DNA from 3 places in the Pantoea sp. X-Soil-YNGN-844 genome. Region 1 is predicted to be linked to each of the others. Evidence: predicted binding sites of a transcription regulator. Region 1 holds the regulator's gene; each other region holds the start of a gene.

Evidence for each region. Region 1 encodes ArgR, which controls arginine synthesis, uptake and breakdown. Its sites were predicted from a motif close to ANTGAATAAAAATACANT; they were not measured.
Region 2: a site for ArgR is predicted at 1,680-1,697, ahead of argC (N-acetyl-gamma-glutamyl-phosphate reductase). Genes of this name have one in related genera too.
Region 3: a site for ArgR is predicted at 3,798-3,815, ahead of argF (ornithine carbamoyltransferase). Genes of this name have one in related genera too.

What each region holds. Positions count from the first base shown of each region.
Region 1 is NZ_AP036007.1:3,560,645-3,566,802, reverse strand. Features, by position in the region: gene yhcN (peroxide/acid stress response protein YhcN) at 1-21, opposite strand, end outside; gene AC6I8C_RS16505 (YdgH/BhsA/McbA-like domain containing protein) at 115-381, opposite strand; gene yhcN (peroxide/acid stress response protein YhcN) at 464-727, opposite strand; gene argR (transcriptional regulator ArgR) at 1,200-1,670, opposite strand; gene mdh (malate dehydrogenase) at 2,111-3,049, shown strand; gene mscM (miniconductance mechanosensitive channel MscM) at 3,099-6,158, opposite strand, start outside.
Region 2 is NZ_AP036007.1:3,890,198-3,896,355, forward strand. Features, by position in the region: gene argB (acetylglutamate kinase) at 1-557, opposite strand, end outside; gene argC (N-acetyl-gamma-glutamyl-phosphate reductase) at 572-1,576, opposite strand; gene argE (acetylornithine deacetylase) at 1,744-2,892, shown strand; gene ppc (phosphoenolpyruvate carboxylase) at 3,245-5,896, shown strand; gene metF (methylenetetrahydrofolate reductase) at 5,992-6,158, opposite strand, start outside.
Region 3 is NZ_AP036007.1:542,151-548,308, forward strand. Features, by position in the region: gene lplT (lysophospholipid transporter LplT) at 1-530, shown strand, start outside; gene ridA (2-iminobutanoate/2-iminopropanoate deaminase) at 580-966, opposite strand; gene pyrI (aspartate carbamoyltransferase regulatory subunit) at 1,039-1,503, opposite strand; gene pyrB (aspartate carbamoyltransferase) at 1,515-2,450, opposite strand; gene argF (ornithine carbamoyltransferase) at 2,768-3,775, opposite strand; gene rraB (ribonuclease E inhibitor RraB) at 3,936-4,358, shown strand; gene miaE (tRNA isopentenyl-2-thiomethyl-A-37 hydroxylase MiaE) at 4,413-5,174, shown strand; gene AC6I8C_RS02415 (GNAT family N-acetyltransferase) at 5,201-5,713, opposite strand; gene AC6I8C_RS02420 (valine--tRNA ligase) at 5,790-6,158, opposite strand, start outside.

The DNA of each region.
Region 1 (6,158 bases):
GATGGTTGTTTTGATGTTCATGATTATCTCCTCAATACAATCAACAACCTGCGGTTACTCGTAAGGGCCGGTCGTCGATATTTGTTATGCGCCTTCAGGCGTCATCACGGTTAATTATTTATAAAGCTCAGCGGTGACATGCCAGGTATTGTCCTGGTTGTTTTCGATGATGCGGTAATGGCTTGCGCCCTGTGCATCCGCTTTCTCTGACAGCACCTGACGGATATGCGTCTGGTCGCCGTTACGTCCACCAATGCTGATGGTCTGGTTCATGGGCTGCAGACCCTGCGCCTGTTCATTTGATACCAGGCTGGCGGCGCTGGCACCTACTGAGAACAGGGACGCCAGACTAAGAGCAGCAATCGATAATTTCATTTTCATGGTCAACTCTCCTGAAGATTTTGCTTCAGCCCTCCGGAGCGCAAAAGGCGCGTCAGACAGAGAGCAGCTGGCATTGTTGGGTTTAGTTATACAGCGCGGCGGTAGCGTGATAATTGCCGTTGTTGTAAGCCTCGATCACGCGATAGGCTTTTGCGCCCTGCTGATCCGCTTTATCACTGAGCTTCTGTTTGATATCCATCGGTGAACCCGCGACGCCGCTGACACTGATGGTGCCGACAGCCTGCAGATCCTGTGCCTGTGCGGCATCGATAGATTCTGCTGCTACTGCACCGAATGAGAGCGCAGAGAGAATGCTCAGGGTAGCGATGGTAGTTTTTACGTTCATAGATATTTCCTCGTCTTCTTTTTATCTTTCTAGTTAGTGTGATTTGCATCACGAAAAGAAGTATAGAACTAATAACGAGAGAAATTAATATCCGGCTAATAATGTTTTTTTGTGATTCTTTATCCTTATGCCTACTTTTAATAACTTAACGTTATAAAAACAGCATAAAAAATAGCCTTTACGATGATTTTAATCAGAAAAACAGCGAGATAGATCACTTTAACGTTTAGTGCGAAACTATGAGGCGTATTGGACTGGAGTTTGATCTGGATCCGGGCAATGGTACCGGATCAGTGATGTAAAGCAGTGTAAAATAGTGCAGAAGGTTAAGCAGAGTAAGCGATCTGACCAGGAGCCAGGTGTATTAAAACTGGCTTATTAGTACTAAACAGCGGGGGAGTGTGCCGCAAAACGATGGGCAGAGAGAACAAACTGACGGCCCGGGGCGGGATTGCAGGCCGTCAGTCAGCGATCAGAGTTCCTGTTCAAACAGGTTGAGGATCGCGCTGTGCAGCTGCTTAACCGTAAAGTCGCGCGCACGGGTAATAAAGATCGTGTCATCGCCAGCGATCGTGCCAAGAATCCCATGTGCTTTGCCCAGCGAATCCAGCATACGTGCAATCAGCTGTGCTGCGCCCGGACTGGTATGAATCACCACCAGCGCATCGTTGTAGTCGATATCCAGTACCAGGTTTTTTAACGGGCTGGTGGTGGTCGGCACGCCCAGCTCAGCGGGCAGGCAATAGACCATTTCCATCCTGGCATTACGGGTGCGCACTGCGCCAAACTTGGTCAGCATCCGCGAGACTTTGGACTGATTGATATTTTCAAAGCCCTCATCCTGAAGCGCCTGAACAATTTCGCCCTGGGAACTGAATTTTTCTTCTTTTAATAAGGCTTTGAAAGCCTTGATCAGATCGTCTTGTTTCGATGGGTTTCGCATAGGTTACCAATAAATAGAGAGAATAACCGCGCATCCGCCCGCGGCAGAGTGGTGATTATGCATTTAAATGCATTTTTATGCAATCGGTCGATTGATGAGCAGAGTTCGGGCGGCTAGCGGGCGGCGATAATAGCAAATAAATCCGCTCAGACCAAAACCCCCGTCACAGCCCCGAAAGGCGAAGGTTGCAAAGTTGTTATATTATTGGTGGTGTAGTATCAGAAGTAGTAACAGAAAACGCACATAGCCGTTCTCTGTCTGACGACGGCAAAGTTGTCGGTCATTCAGGCGCAATGATAAGTAACTTTTGAATCCGGCGAGCAAGTGTGAAAACACGTAGAATTAACAGCGGATATTTATCATCGCCTGAGCAGTTGATTAAGGTCTGACACAGATAGAATTTCGGCCCATCTCTGCCCCACCTTAATAAGGAGTTAAGAATGAAAGTTGCCGTTCTCGGTGCCGCTGGCGGCATAGGCCAGGCGCTCGCACTTCTGCTCAAAACCCAGCTTCCCGCAGGTTCAGAACTCTCACTGTATGACATTGCGCCGGTTACGCCTGGCGTCGCCGTTGATCTCAGCCATATTCCTACTGCTGTCGCTATTGAAGGTTTTAGTGGAGAAGACGCCACGCCTGCCTTACAGGGTGCCGATGTGGTACTGATTTCTGCCGGTGTCGCACGTAAACCTGGTATGGATCGCGCTGACCTGTTTAATGTGAACGCAGGCATTGTTCGTAACCTGATTGAACAGGTTGCCACAACGGCCCCTAAAGCCTTGATTGGCGTTATTACCAATCCGGTCAATACCACCGTGGCCATTGCGGCAGAAGTGCTGAAAAAGCACGGCGTCTACGACAAAAATCGTCTGTTTGGCGTGACCACGCTGGATATCATCCGCGCCAATACTTTTGTCGCAGCGCTGAAAGGCAAGCAGCCTGACCAGGTTGAAGTCCCGGTGATTGGTGGCCACTCCGGCGTAACCATTCTGCCGCTGCTGTCACAGGTCAAAGGCGTCAGCTTCAGCGATCAGGAAGTGGCTGATTTAACCAAACGCATTCAGAACGCTGGCACAGAAGTGGTGGAAGCTAAAGCGGGTGGCGGATCGGCTACGTTGTCGATGGGCCAGGCGGCCGCGCGTTTCGGTTTGTCGCTGGTACGCGCGCTGAAGGGTGAGACGAATGTTGTAGAGTGTGCTTACGTGGAAGGTGAGGGTGAATATGCCCGCTTCTTCTCTCAGCCGCTGCTGCTCGGTAAAAATGGCATTGCTGAACGCAGGCCAATTGGCACACTCAGCGCTTACGAACAGCAGGCGCTGTCAGGCATGCTCGATACGCTGAAGAAAGATATCGCTCAGGGAGAAGAGTTCGTTAAGCAGTAACAGACGGCTCAGACCTGAAATAACGCCCGGCTTTGCCGGGCGTTTTGCATTACAGGCCGCCAGATTTATAGGCGCGGGCTGCGGGCGCACCGTTACTGGCAGGCAGCTTCTTACCAAGCGTTTCCATGCGCATCTGAAACGGTGGGAACGGCATCTCGATACCGTGTTGCTCAAATCCGAGCAGAATCAGCTGGTGCAGCTCATGACGCAGCGGCATACGGTGCCCCATCTCTGCAGCATGTACCCTGATCTCAAACAACTGAATCCCCTGCTGCAGATCGACGAGGAACGCTTCCGGCGGTGGCGTATCAAGCACATAACTGCAGCGCTCGGCCGCCTGTATCAGAATGGTGGTTACCTGTTCACTGCTGACTTTGGCCGGGGCCGGAATGGTGAGCACCACCCGCGTCACGGAATCGGACAGCGACCAGTTAATGAACTGCTCGGTGATAAAGGCCTTGTTTGGCACGATGATCTCTTTGCGGTCCCAGTCGGTGATCGTGGTCGCACGCGTGTTGATCCGGGTAATACTGCCGGTCAGGTCGCGGATCGTCACGGTATCACCAATACGAATCGGCTTTTCGAACAGGATAATCAGGCCAGAGATAAAGTTGGCAAAAATCTCCTGCAAGCCAAACCCCAGTCCCACACCCAGCGCAGCAACAAGCCACTGCAGTTTCGACCATTCAATACCAATCATCGAGAAACCAATCAGCCCGCCAATCAGCAGCAGCAGATATTTGGTCAGTGTAGTAATGGCGTAACCGGTACCCGGCGTCAGATTAAGATGCTGCAACAGTGCCAGCTCAAGCAGCGCGGGCATATTGCGCACCAGCTGAGTGGTAATGATAAACACCAGAATAGCAATCAGCACTGACCCCAGGGTGATTGGCTGAATTGACTCCACGCCCTGTACGGACGTACTGACATCCCACAGCTGAATATTCTCCAGGAAGCCGAAGGCCGAGTGAATTTCTGACCACAGCACGATCACCGAGACCAGGGCAATCAGCGTCAGGATAGAACGTACCAGCCGCAGCGACTGCGCACTGATCGCATCCAGATCAATCACCGGCTCTTCGATTTCAATCGCGTCGGTATTCAGCGCGCTTTGCTCTTTCTCTTCTTCACTGCGCGCCCGGTTAGCCAGCATATCGGCACGGCGCTGACGGGCGCGGTCAAAACCAAGACGGCGACGCTGAATCAGCATCCAGCGCCGGATAATGTGATAGATAACCAGCAGCAGGAACCAGATGGCGACTGAGGTTTCCAGTCGCGCCAGCAGCGCCTGCGCGGTCGCCAGATACCCCACGGCGGAGGCGAAGGCAGCCATCAGCGGCATGGCGATCATCAGGTTCCACAGCATCCGATTCACTATGTTCTCGCCATTTCCCTCTTTATCGAGATAGAGCGGAATACCGGACCGCTTCAGGCTGACGGTAACAATGCTGATTGCTCCGCAGATCAGGATGAAACAGAGGCGACCTAGCGACGAGGAGAACTGCCGATCTTCCAGATTGCCAAAGGCGATCAGCAGCATAATCAGCGGCACAATCAGGCCGATGCTCAGCGAGTAATAGCGCATGGCGCGCGCTACCCGGTTCTGCGGCCAGCGGAAATGCACAATGAACAGGCCATTCGGACGGGCAAAGGCGGCGCTGATCATAAATGCCCACAGCAGCGGCAGCGTGGCGGTAATGCCATCGCCAATCGCCACGGCGATAGGGTAGGGCCAGGCGTTCTGCAGGCCATAACCCAGCGCACCCCACAACACGGGCAGCGGCAGCGCCACCAGAATCGACCAGAACACGGTACGAATGGTCAGGCGGAAACGATCCTGGGTGACCTTGCCGACTTTACTGGCAGAACGTTCAAGAAAGGCATTGAAGTGGCGTCGCGAGCTGATGCTGAAACCGACCAGCAGCAGCGCACCAATAATCGGCAGCACTGAATTACGGCTGGTAAACATCATCGCCATCGCTTTGCCGAGCTGACCCAGCGTATCCAGCGATAGCAGGCGGGAAAGGTCTTTAGCCAGATCCAGCGGATAACTCAGACCGATCGGACTGACGTCAGCGGTCCAGAACAGATAGCGGTGCGTCGCGTCTTTGACTTCCGTCAGCGCATCCTGCAGCTGGGTATTGCCGACCTTGAGCTTGGTGATCTCCAGAATCAGGGTGTCACAGCCGGAGATCAGGGAGTTGAGCAGTTCACGCTGGGTGCGTAGCTGCGCATCAAGAATACGCTTCTGTTCTGCGGTGAAGGGCTGACCATCGGCCTGCCGTCCTTTGCGCAGCGTCTCCTGACGCTCCAGCAGATCTTCATAATAGAGACGCTGTACGCGAAGCTGTGCCATCTCATTATCAATTTGCTGGGACTTAGGCATCTCTGGCAGACGTGCGACCTGTGCCCGAAGCGCTTCGCCCAGCAGATTAGAGGCACCCAGCCACTGCGACTGTTCTCTCAACGTAGAGAGCGCCTGACGGACCTGAATAATCTGGTTGGTGGCCAGCCGCTGCTGCGACGCCACCAGATCCATACGCTGCGCCTGCTGATTCAGCGCAACAGAGAGTTCGCGGTTAACCCGAAACTGATCGCTGATTGCTGGTGGCAGATCGCCGCTGTTTTCCGCCAGTTGCTCGGTGCGGGCGAGAGCGACTTCCGCTTCACGTTGCCGCTGATCGTTGAGCTGGTTGCGCAGCGCCTGCAGGTAGTTATCGAGATGCGTCGCCTTACGCTGATGGGCTTCCGCCCGCATCCGCGCCAGCTCCTGACGGTTGTTGGCGGAGAGCTGGGCCAGCTCAAGTTCATCAACGAGCGCTTTATTTGCGGCGCTTTCCGCCTGACGAGCCGCCAGTTGCAGCTGGCCCTGCGGTGAACTGGTACTGACGCCCTGCAGCCGGCGTTCACTCTCCGTCATCGCCCGGCGCGCTTCGGTCTGCTGCTGCGGCAGTTGCGACAAAGAATCGCTGATTTCCCGTGCCCGATCCTGTTCCTGGCGTGCCTGACGCCCCTCTTCCAGCAGCTGGCTGCTGACCTGCAGAATCTCCTGATCCAGCTCGGCGCTGCTCATGTTGCTGCGTACGGTTTTTCCGCTGTCGCTCAGTGC
Region 2 (6,158 bases), 330 kb from region 1:
AGAATACCACTGACGTCTGACAACAGAACCAGATCAGCGCCCAGCGTCGAGGCCAGTGCGGTCGCTGCCTGATCCGCGTTGACGTTCATCAGGTCGCCGCTGTCAGTAATACCAATCGAGCTGACTACTGGCATGTAACCGGCCGCCAGCAGGGTGTTCAGCAGCGCCGGATCGCCCGGCGTTGCGTGGCCAACATGGCCGAGTTCTTCATCAAACGGGGCGACATTGACGATGCCTGCATCGCCCAGGCAGAGACCCACTGCGTTGATACCCGATTTTTTTGCCCAGGCCAGCAGCGTTTTATTCGCGGTTCCCGCCAGCGCACCGGTAATGATGTCGATCTGATCGGCCGGGGTGACGCGCAGGCCATTTTTCTTCATCACCGGCAGCGCCAGCTTTTTCATCAGTTCATCGACCAGGCAGCCGCCGCCGTGGACGATGATCAGCGGACGCTGATGAGCGCTACGATAGTTAAGCAATGCTTCAAACAAGCGCGACAGCGCTTCTTCGCTGTCTAACAGCACACCGCCCAGCTTAATAATCAATGGATTGGTCATGGTTTAGTTATCCGTTAAATCAGTGACTGCGTTTCAGGGAAGCCGAACCGGATGTTCAGGCACTGTACTGCCTGCGATGCCGCCCCTTTCAGCAGATTATCTTCGGCTGCTACAACAATCAGATGCTCGTCCTGCACTTCAAAACCGATATCGCAGTAAGGCAGGCCGACAACGGCTTTCAGCGCCGGTACGCCCTTATCGTAGAGGCGTACCAGCGGCTTGTCGTCATAGGCACGATGGAAGACGGCAGCGATATCTTCGCGGCTAACACCCGCTTTCAGACGGCAGGTGATGGTGGCCAGGATACCGCGCGGGAAGCTTCCCAGGTGCGGAGTGAAGATTACTGGCGTACCGAGGTGCGCGACAATTTCCGGGTGGTGACGATGATTGAACAGCCCGTAAGGCTGCAGGCTCACTTCACAGAAGCTGGTGCCGACATTGGCTTTACGTCCGGCACCGCTCACGCCGCTGGTGGCGTTGATAACCGGCCACTGCGCATCGTTTAACAGTCCTGCATCCACCAGAGGTTTCAGAGCCAGCTGAGCAGCGGTCGGGTAGCAACCGGGTACCGCCACCAGCTGCGCCTGCTGAATTTTCTCATGCTGATATTCCGCCAGGCCGTAAACGGCTTTATCGAGCCAGTCGCCATGCTGATGCGTGAAACCGTAGAAACGGGTGTAAAAATCAGCGTCGTTCACGCGGAACGCACCCGACAGGTCGAATACCACACAGCCAGCCTTGAGAAATTCCGGGGCCAGATCGTGGCTGACTTCGTGGGCCGTCGCCAGGAACACGACATCCACTTTGTCTGCCCACTCCGCCGCGCTGCTCAGCGGCTGCAGCGGTAAATCCACCACGCCTTTCAGCTGCGGATGGAGATCGGACAGGCGCTTGCCGGCATCAGGGCTTTGCGCCGAAACCGCCAAAGCGGTTATGTTGATATGTGGATGGCGATTCAGGAAGGTGGCAAGCTCAACACCAGCGTAACCACTGGCACCAACGATCAGCGTATTCAACATCAGGCTGTAACCCTTTTTACAGTCGCACGTTCCGGGTCGCGGCCTTGCCCCGTTACCCACCCTGTCATCTGCAGTGATTTAAGGTTCCCTTGCAGAGGACATTAATGTATTTTTATTCACTATTACTGCATGAATATGGATACATCCTAACCCAAGGACCGCCAACAGTGAAGACAAAATTACCGCCTTTTATTGAACTGTACAGCCAGTTAATCGCCACACCGTCGATCAGTGCAACCGATGCCGCTCTGGATCAAAGTAATGAAACTTTAATCAATTTGCTGGCCGGCTGGTTCCGCGACCTTGGCTTCAGCGTTGAAGTGCAGCCGGTGCCCGGCACCCGCAATAAATTTAACATGCTGGCGCGAACCGGCAGTGGAGCGGGCGGCCTGCTGTTAGCGGGTCATACGGATACCGTTCCCTTTGACGATGGCCGCTGGACGCGCGATCCCTTTACCCTGACCGAGCACGACAACAAGCTCTATGGTCTGGGCACGGCAGACATGAAAGGCTTCTTCGCCTTTATTCTCGATACGCTGCGCGATGTGGATGTCAGCACGCTGAGTAAGCCGCTCTATATCCTCGCCACGGCCGATGAAGAGACCACCATGGCGGGTGCCAAATACTTCTCGGAATCAACGCAATTGCGTCCCGACTGCGCCATCATCGGTGAACCGACCTCGCTGAAACCGGTGCGTGCGCACAAAGGCCATCTGTCGAATGTGATTCGTATTGAAGGAAAATCGGGCCATTCCAGCGATCCGGCGCGTGGCGTCAACGCCATTGAACTGATGCATGAGTCGATCACTCACCTGATGCAACTGCGCAACACGCTGCAGGAGCGTTATCACCATGACGGCTTTGCCATCCCCTATCCCACCATGAATTTCGGGCATATTCATGGCGGCGACGCCGCTAACCGTATCTGCGCCTGCTGTGAACTGCATATGGATATCCGACCGCTGCCGGGCCTGTCGCTGAGCGATCTGGATGGGTTACTGAACGAGGCGCTGGCACCAGTGAGTGCCCGCTGGCCGGGCCGTGTCACGGTGGCCGAACTGCATCCACCGATTCCAGGCTATGAGTGTCCGGCTAATCATGAGCTGGTGAGCGTGGTAGAGAAATTGCTGGGTACGCCAACGGAGATAGTGAACTACTGCACCGAAGCGCCGTTTATTCAGCAGCTCTGCCCGACGCTGGTCCTGGGTCCGGGTTCGATTAATCAGGCACACCAGCCAGATGAATTTATCGATACGGCATTTATTAAGCCGACGCGGGCACTTATCAGTCAGGTTGTGCAGCATTTTTGTCACTGATTGACAGTAAATGGGGCATTTCACTGTATTAACAGCAAAATGCCCCCTCATTCTGCGGGATTTAACAATAAGAATAACTTATCCCGCTTCCTTCCCGATAAATTCTGTGAATTTCCGTTAGTTAGCGCCATCTTCAGCACACTTTAACGCATTTGACGAACGCAACATTACGTGGCTAGATAAAAGACGATGTTATGCCCACCGGGTGATTATCCAGAACGTTTCAGAATGCGGACAGGCGGCAACGGAGGCGGTTCCCTGTAGATTATCGGGAACACGATGTTGCTGATTTTTTGCTGCCTGAAAGGTCGGGTGTAGAAGTTTTTAAAGACGATAAGGGTGTCAGGGTCCAATGAACGAACAATATTCCGCAATGCGAAGTAATGTCAGTATGCTCGGCAAACTGCTCGGGGATACGATTAAGGATGCACTGGGAGAGAACATCCTCGACCAGGTGGAAACCATCCGTAAGCTCTCCAAGTCATCCCGTGCAGGCAATGATACTCATCGTAAAGAGCTGCTCAATACGCTGCAGAACCTCTCCAACGAGGAGCTTCTGCCGGTTGCACGCGCATTCAGTCAGTTTCTGAACCTCACCAACGTAGCGGAGCAGTATCAGACCATCTCGCAGAGCGGCGAAGGTGAAAACCATCCTGAACTGCTGAAAAAGACCTTTGATACCCTGAAGCAGCAGAAAGATATCAGCGAAACCGACATTCTGGCGGCCATTGAGTCGCTGTCGCTGGAGCTGGTGCTGACTGCGCACCCGACCGAAATCACCCGTCGTACGCTGATTCACAAGCTGGTTGAAGTGAACAGCTGTCTGAAACAGCTCGACCACAGCGACGTCTCCGACTACGAGCGTAACCAGATTATGCGCCGTCTGCGTCAGCTGGTGGCACAGGCGTGGCACACCGATGAGATCCGCAAATATCGTCCGACCCCCGTCGACGAAGCCAAATGGGGCTTTGCCGTTGTAGAAAATAGCCTGTGGGAAGGCGTTCCCGCTTTCCTGCGTGAGCTGAATGAGCAGGTCGAAGAGGCCTTTGGCATTAAGCTGCCGGTCGATTTCGTGCCGGTTCAGTTCACCTCATGGATGGGTGGCGACCGCGACGGTAACCCGAACGTCACAGCCTCTATTACCCGCCATGTGATGCAGCTAAGCCGCTGGAAAGCCACAGACCTGTTCCTGCGTGATATCGGCGTGCTGATCTCCGAGCTGTCGATGTCCGAGTGCAGCGAAGAGATCCGCGAGCTCAGCGGCGATCCGGAAGCGCTGGAACCTTATCGCGTAATCCTGAAACGCCTGCGCAGCCAGTTAATGTCTACCCAGTCATTCCTGGAACGCCGCCTGAAAGGTGAGCGTCTGCCGCGTCCGGCCGATCTGCTGGTCTCCAACGATCAGCTGTGGGACCCGTTGTATGCCATCTATCAGTCACTGCAACAGTGCGGCATGGGCATTATTGCCAACGGTCAGTTGCTCGATACGCTGCGCCGCGTGAAATGCTTCGGCGTGCCGCTGGTGCGCATAGATCTGCGTCAGGAGAGCACCCGCCACACGGAGGCGATTGCTGAAGTGACCCGTTACCTGGGCCTCGGCGATTATGAAAGCTGGTCCGAAGCAGACAAACAGGCCTTCCTGATCCGAGAACTGAACTCCAAACGCCCGTTGCTGCCACGCAGCTGGGAACCCAGCGATGAGACGCGTGAAGTGCTGGAGACCTGTCGCGTTGCGGCTGAAGCGCCACAAGGCTCTATCGCCGCCTATGTTATTTCGATGGCGAAAACCCCTTCCGACGTGCTGGCCGTGCATCTGCTGCTGAAAGAAGCCGGTATCGGTTATGCGATGCCGGTTGCACCGCTGTTTGAAACACTGGATGACCTGAACAACGCAAACGACGTGATGAGCCAGTTACTGAGCATCGACTGGTATCGCGGCTTTATTCAGGGCAAACAGATGGTGATGATTGGCTATTCTGACTCGGCGAAAGATGCCGGTGTGATGGCCGCCAGCTGGGCGCAGTATCAGGCACAGGATGCGCTGATTAAAACCTGCGAAAAAGCCGGGATTTCCCTGACGCTGTTCCACGGACGCGGCGGCAGCATTGGCCGTGGCGGCGCACCCGCGCATGCCGCACTGCTGTCACAACCGCCAGGCAGCCTGCGCGGCGGTCTTCGTGTGACCGAGCAGGGCGAGATGATCCGCTTTAAATATGGTTTACCAGCCGTGACGATCGCCAGCCTGTCGCTCTACACCGGCGCGATTCTGGAAGCGAACCTGATGCCACCGCCGGAGCCAGAACGCGAATGGCGCGACATCATGGATCAGCTCTCTGCTGACTCCTGCGCAATGTATCGCGGGTATGTGCGTGAAAATGCGGATTTCGTCCCCTACTTCCGTTCGGCGACGCCGGAGCAGGAACTGGGCAAATTACCGCTCGGCTCACGTCCGGCCAAACGCCGTCCTACCGGTGGCGTGGAGTCGTTGCGTGCGATTCCGTGGATTTTTGCCTGGACGCAGAACCGTCTGATGCTGCCTGCCTGGCTGGGTGCCGGTGCTGCCCTGCAGCAGGCGATGGCGGCCGGTCATCAGGATCAGCTGGAAGCGATGTGCCGCGACTGGCCGTTCTTCTCTACCCGCCTGGGCATGCTGGAGATGGTGTTCTCGAAAGCGGACCTGTGGCTGGCGGAATATTACGATCAGCGTCTGGTCGACAAATCGCTCTGGCCGTTAGGCAAACAGCTGCGCGACCAGCTTGATGCCGATATCAAAGCGGTACTGACCATTGCCAACGACTCGCATCTGATGGCTGACCAGCCGTGGATTGCCGAGTCGATTGCACTGCGTAACGTCTATACCGATCCGCTCAACGTACTCCAGGCGGAACTGCTGCATCGTTCCCGTGCACAGGAAGCGCGGGGTGAAGAACCGGATGCCCGCGTTGAGCAGGCTCTGATGGTGACGATTGCGGGTGTCGCAGCAGGCATGCGCAATACCGGTTAACCCAGGTCAGGCGCGAACCACACTTCGCGCCGCCAGAGAGCAGCAGTAAAAAAGTCGGGCATCTCCCGACTTTTTTATTGGCTCAGGCAGAGCGGTTAAGCCGCCGCCGCAACCGGGCGAACCCCTAACGTGTGGCAGATGGCGTAACTCATTTCGGCACGGTTCAGCGTGTAAAAATGGAAATCTTTCACCCCTTCACGTGACAGGATTTTCACCATATCCATCGCGATATTCGCTCCCACCATTTTGCGCGTTTCCGGAT
Region 3 (6,158 bases), 3.0 Mb from region 1:
TCGGCACCAGTCTGTTCTGGGGCGCAGGCGTGACGCTGCGTTTCCTGCTGGTGCTCTGGGTGCCGGTCGCGCTGGGCATCAGTGACAACACCACGCCAACCACGCTGAATGCCATGGTCGCGATCGGCATCGTGATTGGCGCGGCGGCGGCGGCGAAGCTGGTCACGCTGGAGACCGTGCGTCGCTGTATGCCAGCCGGTGTGCTGATTGGCGTGATGGTGGTGGTCTTCGCGCTGCAGCATTCTCTCATGAATGCCTATTTAGTGCTGATGCTGATTGGTGCGCTGGGCGGTTTCTTTGTGGTGCCGCTGAATGCGCTGCTGCAGGCGCGGGGCAAAGAGAGCGTCGGGTCAGGCAATGCGATTGCGGTTCAGAACCTGGGCGAGAACAGCGCCATGCTGATCATGCTGGGGCTCTATACGCTGGCGATTAAGGCGGGCGCACCTGCGGTGGCGACGGGCGTCGGTTTTGGCGTGCTGTTTGCGCTGGCGATTACGGTGCTGTGGCTATGGCGACCGGCTAAGCGGTAACAAATTCGCCGCCTTTCTCCGGCTTACGCGGGAAGAGGCGGCGTGAGGCTTAGCGACGGACGGCAATCGCTTCGATTTCGATCTTCACATCTTTTGGCAGACGCGCCACTTCAACACAGGAACGCGCCGGGAAGTTAGCCTCATGCTCGGTGAAAAACGCTTCATAGGTCGCGTTGACCGTAGCGAAATCATTCAGGTCCTTCACAAACACCGTGGTCTTCACGATGTCACCCACCTTCAGACCCGCGGCTTCAACAATCGCCTTCACATTTTCCAGTGACTGACGCGCCTGTGCGGCAATGTCATCCGCCACCTGGCCGGTCACCGGATCGACCGGGATCTGACCTGAGGTGATGATCATGCTGCCCAGATCGACACCCTGAACATAGGGACCGATCGCGGCAGGGGCTTTTTCCGTACTGATTTCACGAGACATCATGGCTCCTTTGATTATGTCGTCAGGCGGCGGTGCCGCCGGTGTTGCCCATTATAAGGTCGGGCAGGGCGATTACCAGTGACCCAGCACCACATGACGGGCGAACTCTTTCTCGCAATATTTGCATTTGAGATGCACATCGTCGGCGCGCTGCTTCACGGCAAAGCTGGAGAAGACCGGCTCGCTGCGGCTGATGCAGTTGCTATTGGGACAGGTCAGCACCCGCTCGATGCGATCCGGCAGCGTCGGGGCGATCTTCGCCACCACTTCGTAGTCGTCGATGCGGTTAACCGTGGCGTGCGGCGCATAGACCGCCAGCTGATTTACCTGATCGTCGGTGAGAAAGGTGTTCTCAATTTTGATCAGATCTTTGCGGCCCATCTCGCCTGACGGCAGATTCAGACCGATGGTAATGCGCTGATCGGTTTCGGTCAGCCGGAACAGGGAGAGCAGTTTAAAGCCGATCTGCGCCGGAATATGGTCGATGACTGTGCCGCGCTTGATCGCTTCGACCTGCAATTTGTTGTCCTGCGTCATGGGGGTTCTCCTTACAGGGCGAGTTCGCTGTTTAAAACCAGTGCCAGCAGAGCCTGGCGCGCATAGATGCCGTTACCCGCCTGCTGGAAATACCAGGCATACGGGGTTTTATCGACATCGGTGGTGATCTCGTCGATGCGCGGCAGCGGGTGCAGCACCTTCATGTTGTCGCGCGCTGTGCTGAGGTCGGCAGCGCGCAGAATGAACTGTGCTTTGACGTTGGCATATTCGGACGGGTCGAGCCGCTCTTTCTGCACCCGGGTCATATAGAGGATATCGAGCTGCGGCATCACCTCTTCAAAACTGTCGTGCCGTGACCAGGCGATGTTCTTCTCATCCAGCATGTCGGTGATATAGGCCGGCATCGCCAGCGCATCGGGTGCGATGAAAAAGAAACGGTTGCCATCAAATTTCGCCAGCGCCTGCGTCAGGGAGTGCACGGTGCGGCCATACTTCAGGTCGCCGACCATCGCCACATTCAGCTGATTAAGACGGCTCTGCGTCTCCTGAATGGTGAAGAGATCGAGCAGCGTCTGGGTCGGATGCTGGTTTGCGCCGTCACCGGCGTTGAGAATCGGGATTCCGCCGGAGAACTCGGTCGCCAGCCGCGCCGCGCCCTCCTGCGGATGACGCATCACGATCGCATCAACGTAGGTGCCGATGACGGAAATGGTGTCGGCCAGGGTTTCGCCTTTCTTGCCCAGCGAAGTATTACTGCCGTCCGCAAAGCCCACTGCGGACGCGCCCAGGCGATGGATCGCAGTTTCAAACGACAGGCGGGTACGGGTTGAGGCCTCAAAGAAGCAGCTGGCGATCACCTTGTGCTTCAGCAGTTCCGGCTGCGGATGAGCTTTCAACTTTGCGGCGGTGTCCAGTGCCAGTTCCAGCTCTTCACGACTGAGGTCGTTGATTGAAATAATGTGCTTGCGATATAGCGGGTTAGGCATAGCTCTCTCCTCTGCGCGGCCGGATTGCGGACAAAAAAAAGCCCCTGCTTAAGGGGCTTTTTTATGATCGGGTCGATGACCGAAAGAAACAGCAGCGCCGCCTGCGGTCAGGCGTGATTGAGCGTCAAATTGTCCGCTGTACTGTCGCATATTTCCTCCGGCAAATTGGGCCGCATTATACCCGTTCGCGGTAGGGCGGCAAGAGGAAAACGTTTGCGCCTCGGTAGCAGCTAAGCGCGCATGGGAGGTCAGACGGGTGACGCGCTCTTCACCAGCGGACGTGACTTAGCGTCCTCAGCCCGTCTGAACCCCGCCGGTCAGCGCTGGCCCAGCGTGGCGACCATCACCGCTTTGATGGTGTGCATCCGGTTCTCGGCCTGGTCGAACACAATGCTGTGCGGCGACTCAAACACCTCGTTGCTTACTTCCATGCCGTTGGGCAGATCGTACTGCTCTGCCATCTGCTGGCCCAGTGTGGTCTGGTCGTCGTGGAAGGCGGGCAGGCAGTGCAGGAATTTCACCTGCGGGTTGCCGGTCAGATCGAGCATCGCGCGGTTAACCTGATAGTCACGCAGCAGGGCAATACGCTCGGCCCAGACTTCTTTGGCTTCGCCCATCGACACCCAGACGTCGGTGTAGATAAAGTCAGCGCCTTTTACGCCATCAGTAATATCTTCGGTAAGGGTAATTTTGCCACCGGTCTGCTGCGCAGCGTCGCGGCACTGCGCCACCAGTTCGTCCTCTGGCCAGCAGCTCTTCGGTGCCACCAGACGCAGATCCAGGCCGACCTGAGCGGCGGCTTCCAGCATGGTGTTACCCATGTTGTTGCGTGCATCACCCACATAGACCAGCGTCATCTCGCTGAGTTTTTTGCCCGGCAGATGCTCCTGCATGGTCAGCAGGTCAGCCAGCAACTGGGTTGGGTGAAACTCGGTGGTCAGACCGTTCCACACCGGCACACCTGCGTGTTCTGCCAGCGTCTCCACCAGCTCCTGACCGTAACCGCGATACTGAATGCCATCGTACATGCGGCCCAGCACCCGCGCGGTGTCGCGCATCGACTCTTTATGGCCGATCTGACTGCCACTCGGGCCCAGATAGGTGACATTCGCACCCTGATCGTAAGCGGCAACTTCGAAAGAGCATCGGGTACGGGTCGAGTCTTTTTCGAAGATGAGCGCGATGTTTTTGCCTTTCAGATACTGCACTTCGCTGGCGCTTTTTTTTGCCTGTTTCAACTCAGCGGACAGGGAAAGCAGGTGATCAATTTCGGCGGGGGTAAAATCCAGAAGCCTGAGGAAATGGCGCTGATACAGTTGACTCATACAACACTCCGGTAATCATTAAAATGAATTAAAATTCAATTTAACCGTATGAATATTCATTTTCAAGTCTGGAGCTAATAAACTTTTCGTTTTGTGTAGTGGCGCGACAGGCAGTGTGGGAAAATAATTGATTATTGCCGAACTCAGAGAGGACATTGTCATGGCATATGAAGCATTACTGGAAGAGCAGCAGGAAGAGACGCGGCAGATTATCGAAGAGCTGCTGGAGGATGGCAGCGATCCTGATGCGCTCTATACCATCGAGCATCATCTCTCATGCAATAATTTTGATTCACTGGAAAAAGCCGCGGTTGATGCATTCAAGCTGGGTTATGAAGTGACCGAGCCGGAAGAGCTGGAGCTGGAAGATGGCACCACCGTGATGTGCGTCGACATCATCAGCGAATCTGCACTGAAGCCTGAACTGATTGATGTGCAGGTTGAGCAGCTGGTGAACCTGATTGGTAAGTACAACGTCGACTACGACGGCTGGGGCACCTATTTCGAAGATCCTGATGCCGAAGATGAAGACGAAGATGACGACGCCATCGAAGATGAAGATGATGATGGTATTCGCCACTAAGTAGCCGGGGCGGAGAGTTCTCCGCCTGTCACTTCTGCCACCCCTTTTGACATCATGAATTACGCACCCTTACTCGAACCGATTTATCAGTTTCTGCACTGCCGTACGCCACAGGCCTGGATTGATGAGGCGCGGAAGCCGGAAAACCTGACCCTGCTGTTAACCGACCATCTGGTGTGCGAGCTGAAAGCCGCCCAGACAGCGGTGTGGCTGATCCGCAAATATGTCGCTGACAAACCCAGCGGCGATGCCATTCTGGCGTGGCTCAAGCCCTATGAAGATTTTATCTTCCGCGAAGATGGCGACAGCGACTTTATCAACGCCCATAAAAATCTGACGAAACGCATCATCGTGCGCAATGCGCTGCCGTGGGCGGATGAGCTGGTGGAGAAGATGGTGCTGCTGATTAAAGAGGAGCTGCATCACTTCTATCAGGTGTGGGAAATTATGCAGTCGCGCGGGCTGGTCTATCAGAAGATTACTTCCAGCCGCTATGCCAAATCGCTGCTGCGCGAAGTGACCACCCATGAGCCGGAAACGCTGGTGGATAAGCTGATTTGTGGCGCTTACATTGAGGCGCGATCCTGCGAGCGTTTCGCCAGTCTGGCACCGTATATTGATGATGAACTGGCGAAGTTCTATATTTCGCTGCTGCGCTCCGAGGCGCGGCACTATCAGGACTATTTAACCCTGGCGACGCAAATCGCCGGTAAAGATATCGCGCCGCGGGTGCAGGCGATAGGGATAACAGAAGGGCGGTTAATCAGCGAACCGGACAACGAACTACGCTTTCACAGCGGCGTTCCCGCCTTCTGATCCGGCTGCACGGGCAGCCCCGTCTGTCACAGTAGTTTCAGCATCCGCACTTCGCAGTCGACATGGCCTGTGCAGCCCATCGCGCTGTCGATATGCTCAAAGCCCAGCGACTCATAAAGTTTAATCGCCCGCGTCAGGCTGGCGGTGGTTTCCAGATAGCAGCGACGGAAGCCGTGGCTGCGCGCATATTCTAACGCCCGCAGCGCCAGTTCTCGCGCCAGACCCTGACCTCGCACCGCAGGCAGAAAGTACATCTTTTGCAGTTCGCAGATATCGGGCGCGCTGCAGGCGAGAGGCGCCACGCCTCCGCCACCCACGACCTTGCCCTGATACTCCACAATCCAGTAGGCGCTCTGCCCGGCACTGTAGAGCTCAAACAGCTGGTCGAGCTGGGGATCGGAAACGGTATAGCCTTTGTCAGCCGTCAGGCCGAACTCCGCAGAAACATCACGGATCACCTGGGCAATATGCGGATTATCGGCGGCCGTAATTGGCCGCACCTGGAGGTCAAAACGCGGGATGGTACTGGTCGTCATCATCTCTTCCGGATTTGTACGAGGTCAATAAAAAAGCCGGGCAAGCCCGGCTTTATGAATAAGCTGTCAGCTAAGACGCTTACAATGCCGCAATGACCGCCTGCTGTTCAATCAGTTTTGCTTTTGATTGTTGCAGGTCTGCCACACGTTCGCGCTCTTTTGCAACGACGGCTTCCGGCGCACGTGACACAAAGCCTTCGTTCGCCAGCTTGGTCTCAATCTTCTCGATTTCCACATCCAGCTTAACCAGCTCTTTCGCCAGACGCTCCAGCTCGGCGGTCTTATCCACCAGATCCGCCATCGGGATCAGCAGCTCTGCGCCTTCAACCAGTTTGGTCACCGACACCGGGCCTTTCTCGCCTGCAGGCAGAATGGTCAGGCTTTCCAGACGCGCCAGGCGCGACAGGAAGTTACGGTTCTCTTCAACGCGGCGCTGGGCAGCCGGTGA